3 regions of the Pseudarthrobacter sp. NPDC058119 genome follow, and region 2 is predicted to be linked to each of the others. Evidence: riboswitches for the same ligand, from Rfam matches in the RefSeq annotation. Region 2 holds a riboswitch; each other region holds the start of a gene.
The links. A riboswitch is a leader RNA that binds a small molecule or an ion and turns the genes downstream of it on or off. The one in region 2 is predicted to bind cyclic di-AMP.
Positions count from the first base shown of each region.

Region 1 (4,270 bases), on a different contig from region 2:
GTTCGCTGCGGTCGTCACCGCCCAGGCAGAGCTCGTCGCCCGGTGGATGCTCGTCGGCTTCGTGCACGGGGTCATGAACACGGACAACATGACCATTTCGGGGGAGACCATCGATTACGGGCCCTGCGCGTTCATGGACGCCTTCAACCCGGCCGCCGTCTACAGTTCCATCGACGTCGGCGGACGCTATGCCTACGCCAACCAGCCGGTCCTGGCCGAATGGAACCTGGCCCGGCTCGCCGAGGCCATGCTGCCGCTGATTGACCAGGACCAGGAAAAAGCCGTGGCCCCGGCAGTGGAGGTCCTGGGTGGTTTCCGCGGCCGGTACAGCACTGCGTGGACCCGCGGGATGACGGCCAAGCTGGGCCTGGACAGCGCCAATGAAAGCCGCGCCGGGACGCTGGTGGATGATGTCCTGGACATCCTGAAGGACGGACCCGTGGACTACACCCTGTTCTTCCGCAACCTGGGTAAAGCCGCGCGGGGGGACCACCGCGCCGTGCGCGGCATGGTCCTTGACCTTGCCGCCCTCGATGCCTGGCTGGTGCGGTGGCAGGAACTTGAACCGGACGCCGGCCTGATGGACAGCGTCAACCCGGCCTACATTCCCAGGAACCACCTGGTGGAGGAGGCGTTGGCCGCCGCCACGGGCGGAAACCTGGCACCCTTGCAGCTGCTGCTCGAGGCAGTCAGCGACCCCTTCACCGAACGGCCCGGCCTGGAACGCTACGCGGAAGGCGCCCCTGAAGACTTCGGCGCGTACATGACCTTCTGCGGGACCTGACGGCCGCGGATGCGGAGGGCGGATGCGCCAGGAGGGCGGCAGCCGGTGTACCGGCTGCCGCCCTCCTGATTTAAAGCCTGCGCGGTTGCGCGCCTGCGGTTGCGCGAAGACTAGGCCACGCGCACAGCGGAGTAACCGCCGAGCCAGCTGATGGAGTGCACCTGGGTGTCGTAGCCGTTGACGCCGCCGCTGACCACCTGGCCGTTGCCTGCGTAAACACCCACGTGGCCGGAGGTGATGATCAGGTCACCGGGGGCGGGAGAGCCTACCACCGTGCCGTACTGGAAGAACTGGGTGGGGGCCAGGTCGCCCACGGACTTGCCAACGGAGCGCAGTGCCTTTTCAACCATGGCAGTGCAGTCCTGCTGGACGCCCAGCTGGCTGTAGGCCGAGGCGAGGATCGCTGCGCCGGTGCCGCTGCCGGTAGTGGACGCCACGGGCGTGGCGGAGGCGTAGGACATGTTCATGCCGGTGTTGGCCGGTGCGGTGGCGGCTGCCGCCTGCACGGGTGCTGCAACCGGGGCCGGTGCCGGTGCCGCGGTGTAGCCGGCGCCGGGAATCTGGATCTGGTCGCCCGGGTAAATGACCGAGGACAGGCCCAGACCGTTGGCGGACAGGACGTCATTGAGGCTGACGCCGTACGCTGCGGCGATGGCGCCGAGGGTATCGCCGGACACCACGGTGTGGACGTTCCCTGCTGCCGCGGCAGGGGCTGCTGCCGGGGCGGCCGGTGCTGAAGCGGTGGCCTGCACGCTGGTCTGCTCAGTGGTGTCCGGGGCGGTTACGCCAGCATGGGCCGGGGCGCCGACGCCGAACGCAATGCCGGACGCTGCTGCCACGGCCAGCGCCGGGCGGCCCAGTGAGCGGGCCTGCGACCTGGCTGTTACAGCGAGGCCCTCGAGCACAATGGAGCGGGCCGGAGTCGCGCGGTGACGGGCTGAAATGGAATTTTTTGACACGGTTGATCGCCTCTCCCATGCCTGCGGGGTGAGCTGTCGGGTTCGGGCTGGAGATACCCGGCCGGAAGCGGACCCGCAATGGAGGGCGGCGCTGGCGACTTAACCCCTAGGCCACATGTGGCCGTGGAAACTTGGTTCCCCCGTCCCTGCCAACTGGAGCGGTTGGATCCCATGGTCAGCGGCAGGGCTCGGCATACTGACGGGAATGTCCCGTCTGGGAGGGACACCTGACGACCCTAACCCACGCGCACGCCAATTGTCACATTTAGGTAACATACGAGGCTGCCCTCTCGAATTGCGCAAACGTGTGGACAATAAGCTTGCTTCCGGGGTGACCTCGGCTGATGCCCGGGCTCCCTGCTGACGGTAACAATCTGGAAACGGGTTCCTGTATGACCTTCGAATCCGGCGGTAAGCTTCGGGACTATGCCCCTGTTCGTAACCAGCCCCAGGTTTCCTTTGCTCGGGGGCCTGGCGGCTGTTGCCCTGGCCGCCACCGCTGTCCTGGCGGCCGCCGCCGACGACCCGCCTCCGCCCGGCGGGTACCCCTCCTGGGCAGACGTGCAGGCAGCCCAGTCCTCGGAAGCGTCGAAGGCGGCGGAGATCGCCACCATCAACGGGCTGCTGTCTGGCCTCCAGGCGGAGTCGGAGGCGGCTGGGGACGCGGCTGTCCGCTCGGCCGCGGAGTACGCTGCCGCCGACGCCGGGCTGCAGGCTGCTGCTGCCCGCCTGGAAACCCTTTCCGGCCGGACCGCCCACGCCAACGCGGAGTTGGCACAGTACCGGAAAGCCCTTGGCGCCCTGGCGGTCGAGTCCTACAAGACCGGGGGAACCAACGCAGGGTTCTTCGTGGCCCTGGATGCCCTTGGAACCAACAGCGTCCAGGGACTGAACCTGGTAAAGCTCGTGGGGGACAAGACTGCGGCCCTGGTTGCCAAGGCATCGGCTGCGGAAAAGGCAGCCGCAGCCCTTGCCGACCAGGAGAAGGTTGCCAGGAGCGAGCGGGAGCGGCTTTCCGAGGAGGCGAAGGCCACGTTGGACTCGGCCCGCGCGGCCCAGGATGCGCTGGCCCGGCAGGTTGCGGAGGAACAGCGCCACGGCGGCGAGCTGACCGCCCAGCTCGCGGCCCTGAAAGGCACGACGGCGGCCCTTGAGAATGAGTACCGCCAGGGCCAGGCAGCCCAGGCTGCCTACGAGGCGGCCCAGGCGGCCAAGCGCGCCGCCGCGGAGGAGCAGGCCCGGCGGCAGGCGGAGGCCGCGGCCCAGGCAGCTGCCGCGGTGGCGCAGCAGCCGAAGGCACCGGCGCCCGCGGCGAACCCGGTCCCGGCAGGTCCTGTCCAGCCCGGCAGTGTCCAGCCCGGCGGTGTCCAACCCGTTCCCGCTCCGCCTCCCGTCGCCGATCCCGGGCCGGCCGCCACGGAGGCGCCGGCCCCGCCGGGTCCGCCTGCCGTCGTCGTTCCTTCCGTTCCCGGCGGTGCGGTGAACGATCCCGGCGGAGCCAAAAGCTACGCATCCGGTCGCTTGGGCGCCTTCGGGTGGGGCCAGGACCAGTTCCTGTGCCTGGCCCAGCTGTGGACCAAGGAGTCCAGCTGGCTGACCACAGCCACCAACGCCTACTCCGGTGCCTATGGAATAGCCCAGGCGCTGCCGCCGGGCAAATACGCCAGTGCCGGCAGCGACTGGCTCACCAGCTACCGCACTCAGGTCGACTGGGGCCTCGGCTACATCAGGGACCGCTACGGGTCCCCGTGCGCGGCGTGGAACCACTCTGTAGCCCTGAACTGGTACTGATTGACGCGCTAGGCTGTCCCCATGCCTGATTTCGAACGGTTCCGCGCGCTGCTCGAGGAGGAGCGGGCCCGGCGCGTGGCCCTGTTGCCGGCGCTGCGGGCGGATATCGAGGCCGCAAATTCGGCGCGCCAGGGCTCAAATGTGGATGACGAGCACGATCCCGAGGGTGCCACCATCGCCTTTGAACTCTCGCAGGCTTCAGCGCTCCTGAAACAAAGCTCAGCCGGCCTTGAGCACATCGAAGCGGCGCTGGCCCGGCTGGCCGCGGGAACCTACGGAACCTGCGCGGTGTGCGGGGAACCCATTGCCGAGGGGCGCCTGGAGGCCAGGCCATGGACTCCGTTCTGCATCCTGCACGCCTCGGCCGGCCGCGGGCGATGACGGAGGCCGCGGAGGTTGTGTCGGCGGCGGCCGATTTCGTCGACCGGACGCTGCAGAATGAGGGCTCCTGGTATCGCGCCGACGACGTCGGGAACCGGCTGGGCGGGCAGCTGGCCTCCTACGGGTCGTCGGTGGGGGCCGTCCGCGGGACTGTCCGTGACGCGCTGCGGAAATTCAAGGACCTGGACCACGACGGCACGGTGCTGCTGGCCTCGGCCCTGTGGGGGCAGCCGCGGCCCGGTTCGCGGCCGGTGTTCGAGCGACGCCTGGCCGCCGTCGTGTTGCTGCAGTCCCGGGTGCGGCTGCTCCGGCATTCCGACCTGACCCGGCTGGAGGGGTTCCTCCGTTCCGCCCA
Region 1 is NZ_JBHVTN010000008.1:143,181-147,450, forward strand. Features, by position in the region: gene ACFVTD_RS17115 (YdiU family protein) at 1-784, shown strand, start outside; gene ACFVTD_RS17120 (LysM peptidoglycan-binding domain-containing protein) at 895-1,743, opposite strand; cyclic di-AMP (ydaO/yuaA leader) riboswitch at 1,747-1,947, opposite strand; gene ACFVTD_RS17125 (lytic transglycosylase domain-containing protein) at 2,170-3,534, shown strand; gene ACFVTD_RS17130 (TraR/DksA family transcriptional regulator) at 3,556-3,915, shown strand; gene ACFVTD_RS17135 (DNA alkylation repair protein) at 3,912-4,270, shown strand, end outside.
Region 1: linked by a shared signal. The riboswitch ahead of ACFVTD_RS17120 (LysM peptidoglycan-binding domain-containing protein) and the one ahead of ACFVTD_RS13030 (hypothetical protein) in region 2 are both predicted to bind cyclic di-AMP.

Region 2 (4,270 bases):
ACCAAGCCCACCCCGCTGGTGGTTCCCATCCTGCGGGCAGGCTTGGGCATGCTGGAAGGCATGACCAAACTGGTCCCCACCGCCGAGGTGGGTTTCCTGGGCATGGCCCGGGATGAGGAAACACTGGACATCATCACCTACGCCGAGCGCCTCCCCGAGGACCTGACCGGCCGGCAGGTGTTCGTCCTGGACCCGATGCTGGCCACCGGCGGTACGCTGCGCGAGGCCATCAAGTTCCTGTTCAAGCGGGGCGCGTCCGACGTCACCTGCATCTGCCTGCTGGCGGCTCCCGAGGGCCTGGCCAAGCTGGAGGAGGAACTGGGCGATGCAAACGTGCACATCGTCCTGGCCTCCATCGACGAGAAGCTCAACGAGAAGTCCTACATCGTTCCGGGGCTGGGCGACGCCGGGGACCGCCTCTACGGCATCGCCGGGTAGCCTCCCCTTTCCCGCACCGGTTCCCGCCGCTAGCCTGTGCGGATGGACTGGAAACTCGAACTTGCCTTTGTCCCTGTCTCCGACGTTGACCGCGCCAAGGATTTCTACGTCAACAAGGTGGGCTTCAACGCCGACTACGACGAGCGGCCTTCGGACGACATCCGTTTCGTGCAGCTGACGCCGCCCGGTTCAGCCTGCTCCATCTGCATCGGCGAGGGTCTGACCGACGCACCTCCCGGCAGCGGGTCAAACCTGCAACTGGTGGTCAGCGATATCACCGCGGCGCATGACTTCCTGAAAACCAACGGCGTGGATGTCAGTGACGTGGACGTCCAGGACTGGGGCCATTTCGTGTACTTCGCCGATCCGGACGGCAACAAGTGGTCAGTGCAGTACATCCCGTGGCGGAACGCCGGGGCAGTCGCTGCCGAAAGCTCTGCTGCACAAGGCGGCGCCGGCCAAGGCAACGCGGCACAAGGGAACTCTGCACTGGGCAACTCTGCGCATGGCAGCTCTGCACAAAGCCCTGCACCTTAAACCGCTGCGGGCCGCATCCCTGTGGATGCGGCCCGCAGCGGTTTGCGGTGTTCCCTGCCGGGCCCACGCCCAAGGCGTACGACGGCGGGGAGCCGGGACGCGTCGTCGGGCGTCCGTTAATACCGGAAAGCCTCAGCTGGAAGCGCCGCTTCGCCGCGTTGCGGCAGGGGAGTGGTGCCTAGTACCAGTTGTGCGCCAGGTGGAAGTTCAGCGCGCCGCAGGGGGACTGGTAGCTCTTCTTGATGTAGTCCAGGCCCCAGTTGATCTGGGTGCGGTAGTTGGTGAGGTAGTCCGCGCCCGAGCTGGCCATCTTCTCGGCCGGGAGGGACTGGACGATTCCGTACGCCCCGCTGCTGGGGTTGGTAGCCGTGGTGGTCCAGTCGGATTCCTTGGTCCACAGGGTCTGCAGGCACTGCATTTGGTCCGGTCCCCAGCCGAAGGTGGCCAACTGGCCGGCCGCGTAGGCCTGGGCGCCGGCGGGATCGTTCACCGCGACGGCGGGTGCAGGCTCGGGTGCGGGTGCGGGTGCGGGTGCGGGGGCAGGTGCCGGGGCTGCCGGTGCGGGAGCCGCAGGAGCTGCTGCCGGAGCCGGTTCAGCCGCCTGCGGGGCGACGCTGATGGCTGCGGGAGCGGGGCTCTCCACCGGGTTGGAGCGGATTTCGCTCTTCTCGATGCTCATTTGGGCGTCGGCTGCTGCCGTGTTTGACTGGGTGGAAGACGCCGGGGTCATGTTGCTGGTGGCCTGTCCGGCCGCGCCTACCCCCACCAGCACCGCGCACGATGCCGCAAGGACGGCGGCGCGCTGGCCCCAGGTGGTCTTCTTGGCCTGCTGCTTGGCTTTGTGTTTAGCCTTGGCATGCAGGCGTGCTTCTGCCGTGTTTTTGGACATGATTGATCGCCTCTCACACCTGCGGAGTTAGCTGTCGGGTTCGGATGAGGGCATCCGGCCACACGGAAAGAAATCACGTGCTGGCTTAACCCCAAGGGCAGTCATTGCCCGGGACGGTGGGTCCCCCGCCTCTGCCGTTGCTCAATCGGAATCCGGGGAAGCGGCAGAGCTTGGCGTCAACCCGGGATATGCGGCCCGAACGGGGACCGCACCCAATCGACGGTACACGAAGATTAAGAGGAAGTCACATTTAGGTAACGGAAGTCACGGATCCAGCGCGTCGGTTTGCCGCCGTGGCAAAGAGGATTGAGGCGGTCCGGCCCGTAAGCCCTTCGGTTCGGGCCGGACCGCATCGCTACTGGCCTGCCAGGGCGTACACCGTGGTGCCACCTATGCTCTGCGACTGGAAATTGGCTGCCACCCACTCAGCAATCTGGGTTGCTGCATCCGAGCCGCTGGTGGAGCGCATGGTCCCGCCCGCGATGAAGAAATGGATCTTGCCCTGGGACACCAGCTCCTGGAACTGCGCGAGCGTGGGGGAGGGATCGGTGCCGTTGAAGCCGCCCACCGCCATGACCGGAAGTTCGGTTGCCAGTTGGTAGCCGGCGGCGTTGTTGGAACCAACCACGGCGGCGGCCCAGGTGTAGCCCGATGCCCCGGCCTGGAGCGCGGTGACCAGGTCCGCCGACGGCGTGGGGGCACCCAGGAGCCCACCCATGACTCCGCCTCGGTTCCCGGCGAACCCCGTGCCGCCTTGGGTACCTGGCTGTCGGAAGGTTTGTCCCGGAGTGCCCTGTCCCCGAGTGGCCTGTCCCGGAGTGCCTTGGGCTGTGTTCCCCGTGCCCGTGCCATTGGGGCCGAATCCGTTCCGGTTAACCCCGGTGCCGCCGGGCGCGCCGCCGGGCCCCGCACCGAACCCTGACGTGGGTCCTGCGCTGACGATTGCCCCGCTGTGCGCCGTCGCTGCCGTGGAGACGGAATAGGCCAACGGCCCGGCGAGCGACGCTGCAATGGCGAGCGCCGCCGTCGTCCGCTGCAGGGAGTGGCGGCCCATGAACCTGGTGAGGCCCACTCCGGCTGCCGCCGCCAGGCCCGCCGCCAGCACCAGCCAGCGCAGCCACGGACCGTAGGCCGATGTGGTGCCCAGCAGGGAAAACGCGGTCAGGGCTGCCGCTGCGACGGCCGCCGCGAGCAGGATTGCAGCGGCCGGCTGCTGCCGGTGCTGCCACAGGAGGACTGCGCCCAGGCCGGTAAGTGCCGCAATTCCCGGCGCCAGCGCCACCGCGTAATAGGGGTGGATGATGCCGGCCATGAAGCTGAATACCAGGCCCGTCACCAGCACCCACGAGCCCCAGGCCACGACGGACGCACGCACCTGATCAGTCCGCGGCGCCCGCCGGCCCACCCACAGCAGGCCTGCCGCAAGGATCAGGGCGGAGGGAAGCAGCCACGCTATCTGGCCACCGAACTCGCTGTTGAACATCCGGAACAGGCCGGGCACGCCCCACCCGTTGGCGCCGCCCACGCTGCCTGTTTCGTCGCCCGTCAGTCGGCCCAATCCGTTGTAGCCAAGGGTGAGCTCCAGGATGGAGTTGTCCTGCGACCCGCCAATATACGGCCGCATGCCGGCAGGCGTCAGTTCCACCGCCGCGAGCCACCAGCCGGCGGACACCACCATCGCTGCCCCTGCGGCGGCCAGCCGCAGGAACCGCCGGCCCAGCCTGCCCGGTCCGGCAACCAGGTAGGCCAGGGCAAACCCGGGAACCACCAGCAGGACCTGCAACTGCTTGGCCAGGAAGCCGAAGCCCAGGAACACGCCGGCCAGCAGGAGCCAGCGCAGCCGGTCCTGCTGGATTGCCCGGAGGACCCCGTACGCGGCCGCAGTCATGAGCAGCACCAGCAGGGCGTCAGGGTTGTTGAACCGGAACATCAGCGTGGCAACCGGCGTGAGGGCAAGGACGGCCGCCGCCAGCAACCCTGCCCGGTGGGCGAGCGTGGCGTCACCGGTGGCCTGCACCGTGGACCGGCGCACCGCAAGGTGGAGCAGCCAGGCGGCCCCGACCCCCATCAGCGCCTGCGGAACCAGGATGCTCCACGGGTTCAGTCCGAAGATCCGGACAGACAATCCCATGATCCACAAAGATGCCGGCGGCTTGTCCACCGTGATGGAGTTGGCGGCGTCCGAGGAACCGAAGAACCAGGCGGTCCAGTCCTGCGATCCCGCCTGGGCCGCGGCCGAATAGAACGCGTTGGCCCAGCCGGAGGCGCCGAGGTTCCACAGGTACAACACGGCCGTTCCTGCCAGTACCGCCGCCAGTTCCAGATGCCGGCGGAGTGCCAGGGGATCCCGCGGACGTCCGACGGACTTTGTTCCGCCGTCCCCCGCAGCCCGGGTCTTGGCGGCCC
Region 2 is NZ_JBHVTN010000005.1:264,017-268,286, forward strand. Features, by position in the region: gene upp (uracil phosphoribosyltransferase) at 1-438, shown strand, start outside; partial or broken gene ACFVTD_RS13025 (glyoxalase superfamily protein) at 481-855, shown strand; gene ACFVTD_RS13030 (hypothetical protein) at 1,154-1,864, opposite strand; cyclic di-AMP (ydaO/yuaA leader) riboswitch at 1,870-2,032, opposite strand; gene ACFVTD_RS13035 (ArnT family glycosyltransferase) at 2,220-4,270, opposite strand, start outside.

Region 3 (4,270 bases), on a different contig from region 2:
TGGCCACGAAGGTGGCGATCCGGAGCTGGTTGCGGCCCAGCTTCCGGTAGGGCTCAGTATCCACGATGCCGTTGGCGCGCAGGACCTTGGCCACGGCCGCGGCATCAACCGATTCGTCGAAGTCGATGGTGGCGATGACGTTGGAGCGTTCCTCCGCCTTGGCCACGAACGGGGTGGCGAAATCAGAGGCCTCTGCCCAGCTGTAGATGCGCCCGGCGGAGTCGGCGGTGCGCGCGGCGGCGAAATCCAGGCCGCCGCTGGAGTTCAGCCACTGGACCTGGGCGTCCAGCGTGACCAGCGTGGACAGCGACGGCGTGTTGTACGTCTGGTTCAGGCGGGAATTGTCGATGGCGGTCTGAAGGTCCAGGAAGTCCGGGATCCAGCGGCCGCTTTCCTTGATCCGCGCGGCGCGCTCAACAGCGGCAGGGGAGAACAGGGCAAGCCAGAGGCCGCCGTCGGAGGCGAAGTTCTTCTGGGGCGCGAAGTAGTAGACATCGCTCTGGGCAACGTCCACGTCCAGGCCGCCGGCCGCGGAGGTGGCGTCCACCAGGACCAGCGATCCCTCGTCGGCTCCGGAAACGCGCGTGACGGGGGCGGCCACACCGGTGGAGGTCTCATTCTGGGGCCAGGCATAGACATCAACGCCGGCCTCGGCCTGGGCAGCCGGCCGGGTGCCCGGCTCGGACTTGATGATCGAGGAAGCCTCCAGGAACGGTGCCTTGTTGGTGGCCGCGGCAAACTTGGACCCGAACTCGCCGAAGGAAAGGTGCTGGGCCTTCTTCTCCACCAGGCCGAAAGCTGCCACATCCCAGAAAGCGGTGGAGCCGCCCACACCGAGAACCACTTCATAGCCCTCCGGGGCGCGGAAGAACTGGCTCAGCCCTTCGCGGACGGACCCCACCAGGTTCTTGACCGGCGCCTGGCGGTGCGAGGTGCCGAGGATGGTCTTGGACGCTGCTGCCAGTGCATCGATCTGTTCCTGGCGCACCTTTGACGGGCCGGCGCCGAACCGCCCATCCTTCGGCAGGAGGTCGGCGGGGATCGTGATGCTGGTGTCGCTCACAGGTGCTCCAATTCGGCGGGGACGAAATTTTTGGTCCGGACGGGCGGGTCATGGCCCGGCCGGCAGCAGGCGATGGCTGCGCAGCGGGCCTTCACCATTCTGCCTGAATGGCAGGGGCGGCGGGAGCCGGCAGCCCCAAAGTCCAAACGTTGAGACGGGCTGCCCGGGCGGTGCCGCACGAAGCGCAGCTATTCGGACAAACTCAAAATAGGCTAAGCTTTCCCCCGAACTACCTCGCGGGAAGAGGCGATACGGTGGGACAACGCAAGGTACTGCGCTCGAGGAGCTGAGCTGGATGACGGATCTGATCGACACTACGGAGATGTACCTCAGGACCATCCTGGAGCTTGAGGAAGAAAACATCGTTGCCCTCCGGGCCCGTATCGCCGAACGCCTGCGCCACTCCGGCCCCACCGTGTCCCAGACCATCGGCAGGATGGAGCGCGACGGGCTCGTGGTCGTCTCCGGCGACCGGCACCTGGAACTCACGGACACCGGCCGCAAGCGGGCCACCGAGGTCATGCGCAAGCACCGGCTGGCCGAACGCCTGCTGGCCGACGTGATCGGCCTGGATTGGGCCTACGTGCACGACGAAGCCTGCCGCTGGGAGCATGTCATGAGCGAGCGGGTTGAGCGGCGCATCTACGAGATGCTGGACCACCCCACCGAATCGCCCTACGGCAACCCCATCCCCGGCCTCGCCGCCCTGGGTGGACAGGCCGCCACCGCTGGCGCCGACGGGGCCATCAGCCTGGTCGAGGCCATGAAGGGCTATGCGCCGGCCTCAGTTGTCACCATCAGCCGGCTGGCCGAACCGATCCAGGTGGAGCCGGAGTTGCTGGCGCAACTGGACGAAGGCGGAATCCGGCCCGGCGCCGCCGTGGCGCTGGAACACGTGGGTGACTACATCTCGGTCCGGGTCCCGGGGATTGAGGGCGCACTGGAGTTGCCGCCTGAGGTTGCCGCACACGTTTTCGTCTCTGTGTCCCAGGCCTGAGCCCCGGGGTTGTACCCCGAAGGGGCACTTTCACGCAAAGATAACGGAATTGTTACCTAGGGTCTTAAGGCCCTATAGTGGAACCAATCGTTGATACTTAAGCGTTACCCGATCCGGAGCCGAGCTCTGCCAGCGGATCGGGTGCACGAGTCGTTACTGGCAGAGGCGGGGGAACCACAATCGGCAGCGGGGGACTGCCTTGGGGTGAAGTCCGTCAGCAGCAAGCCTCTCCAGTGAAGGATTCTTCCGGGAATACCCCTGCGCAGAAGCTTGCCATGACGGGCCGGGTCTTTGATCTCTCTGACCCGAATCCGACAGCTAACTCCGCAGGCTTTTCCAGAGAGGAACCCTTCTTGACCATGCAGACCTCCAGGGGGCGCCGCCGCGCAGCCAGCCCCCCTTCGGCGCCCCGGGTTGTCGAAGATGTAGCAGCGGAGCGCCCCCGCGATCTGCATCGCGACGCGCGCCGCCGCCGGGGGCCCCTGCGGCAGGTAACCGAATTCGCCGCCGCCAGCGGGATTGGCCAGAAGGCCGGAATCGCCCTGGCCGCCACCGGCCTGGTGTTGACGGTCACAGTACCCGCCACCAGCCCGGTCATGGCCACTGACGCTTCCGGCAACGCGCCCCTGGCGGCTTCCTCCGTCAGCCCGCAGCCGCAGATTTCCGCCGATGTGGGGGCCCAGATCGACTTCAGCCGCTCGGCTGTGGTGACCCAGGCGGATCCGGACGGGAAGCTCAAGCAGCTGCTGAGCGCCCAGTCCGCCGGCTCGGTCACGCGGGCCGCGTCGGCCGGCACCCTGGCAGCGCCACTTGCCTCCCTCACCACTGCCTCGCCGTTCGGATACAGGGTGAGCCCGATTACCGGCGGCTCCGGCGACTTCCACCGCGGCCAGGACTTCGTGGCGCAATGCGGGACGTCCGTCCTTGCTGCTGCGACCGGCACCGTTACTTTCGCAGGCTGGCACCAGTTCGGCGGCGGAAACCGGGTGGTCATCGATCACGGCAACGGGCTGGAAACCACCTACAACCACCTGTCGTCCTTCAACGTCAAGGTGGGCCAGACAGTCTCCCGCGGAGAAGTAGTGGCCCTCAGCGGCACTACGGGTGCTTCCACCGGCTGCCACCTGCACTTCGAAGTGCAGGTCAACGGTGAAGTGGTCGATCCGATGGGCTGGCTGTAACCGAATGATTGCCCACTCTCAGATCGCAGTGACCTGCCGTGACCTGAATGTGACATTGAAACAAAACTGCTGTACCGTCTAACTCGCGTCAACTTTTCCGAAGTTGACGCTCTTGAGTGGATTGCCTAACTCTGCCACCGCTCAAGGTCCGTTCGCATTTCATCGTCTGGCAGGGGCGGGGGAACCAATTTTGGCCTTCTCTCCAGAAGGCCTTGGGGTTAAGTCACGAGCTTCCCAGGAAGCAGTGTGGCCGGGTGACTCCCATCCGAATCCGACAGCTCACCTCGCAGGCATTGGGAGAGGCTACCTTCGTGTCTTCACGCCATCATTCTGCGCGCCACCGTGCGCAAACGGTTCGCACCAGCCCCTTGGACGCCGTGTCCAAGGCCGTGAGTGCAAATGCCGGGACCGTAGGCCGCCAGGCTGCCGTAGTGGCAGCCGCTTCGGGCCTCATCCTGAGCATGGGCCTGCCCGCCAATGCAGCTGACACCACCGCCGGCGTCTCTGCATCCACTGAGTCCGGCTCGGCGCAGACGGCCCTGGCCGTCACCGCTGCCCCTACGGCCACGGTTTCCTTTGAGCGCCCGGTCGTCAAGACCACCGCCGCTCCGAAGGTGGAAACCGTGCGTCCCCAGTCCACGGCACCGGCCGACCGCGCCGCCACCGCCGGCCAGGACTCCGCTCCCACCGCCAAGGTTGCCGAGACTGTGTCCGCCGCAACCTCTGGCATTGCAGCCATCGCCTACACCGGCATCGGCCACTCCTACGTATGGGGCGGCACCAGCCCGGTCACCGGCTGGGACTGCTCCGGGTTCGTCCAGTGGGTCTACGCACAGGCCGGGATCAGCATCCCCCGCACCAATGCGTGGAGCATCATGACCCCCACCTCCACGCCGCAGCCGGGCGACCTCGTTGTCCAGAACGGCGGCGCGCACGTGGGCATCTACGTCGGCAACGGCATGATGATCAGCGCGCTCAACCCCTCCCAGGGCACGCTGCTGCACTCGCCCGCAGCCACCGGTACCTCGT
Region 3 is NZ_JBHVTN010000012.1:17,776-22,045, forward strand. Features, by position in the region: gene serC (phosphoserine transaminase) at 1-1,063, opposite strand, end outside; gene ACFVTD_RS19990 (metal-dependent transcriptional regulator) at 1,359-2,060, shown strand; cyclic di-AMP (ydaO/yuaA leader) riboswitch at 2,168-2,409, shown strand; gene ACFVTD_RS19995 (M23 family metallopeptidase) at 2,420-3,241, shown strand; cyclic di-AMP (ydaO/yuaA leader) riboswitch at 3,354-3,548, shown strand; gene ACFVTD_RS20000 (C40 family peptidase) at 3,619-4,270, shown strand, end outside.
Region 3: linked by a shared signal. The riboswitch ahead of ACFVTD_RS19995 (M23 family metallopeptidase) and the one ahead of ACFVTD_RS13030 (hypothetical protein) in region 2 are both predicted to bind cyclic di-AMP.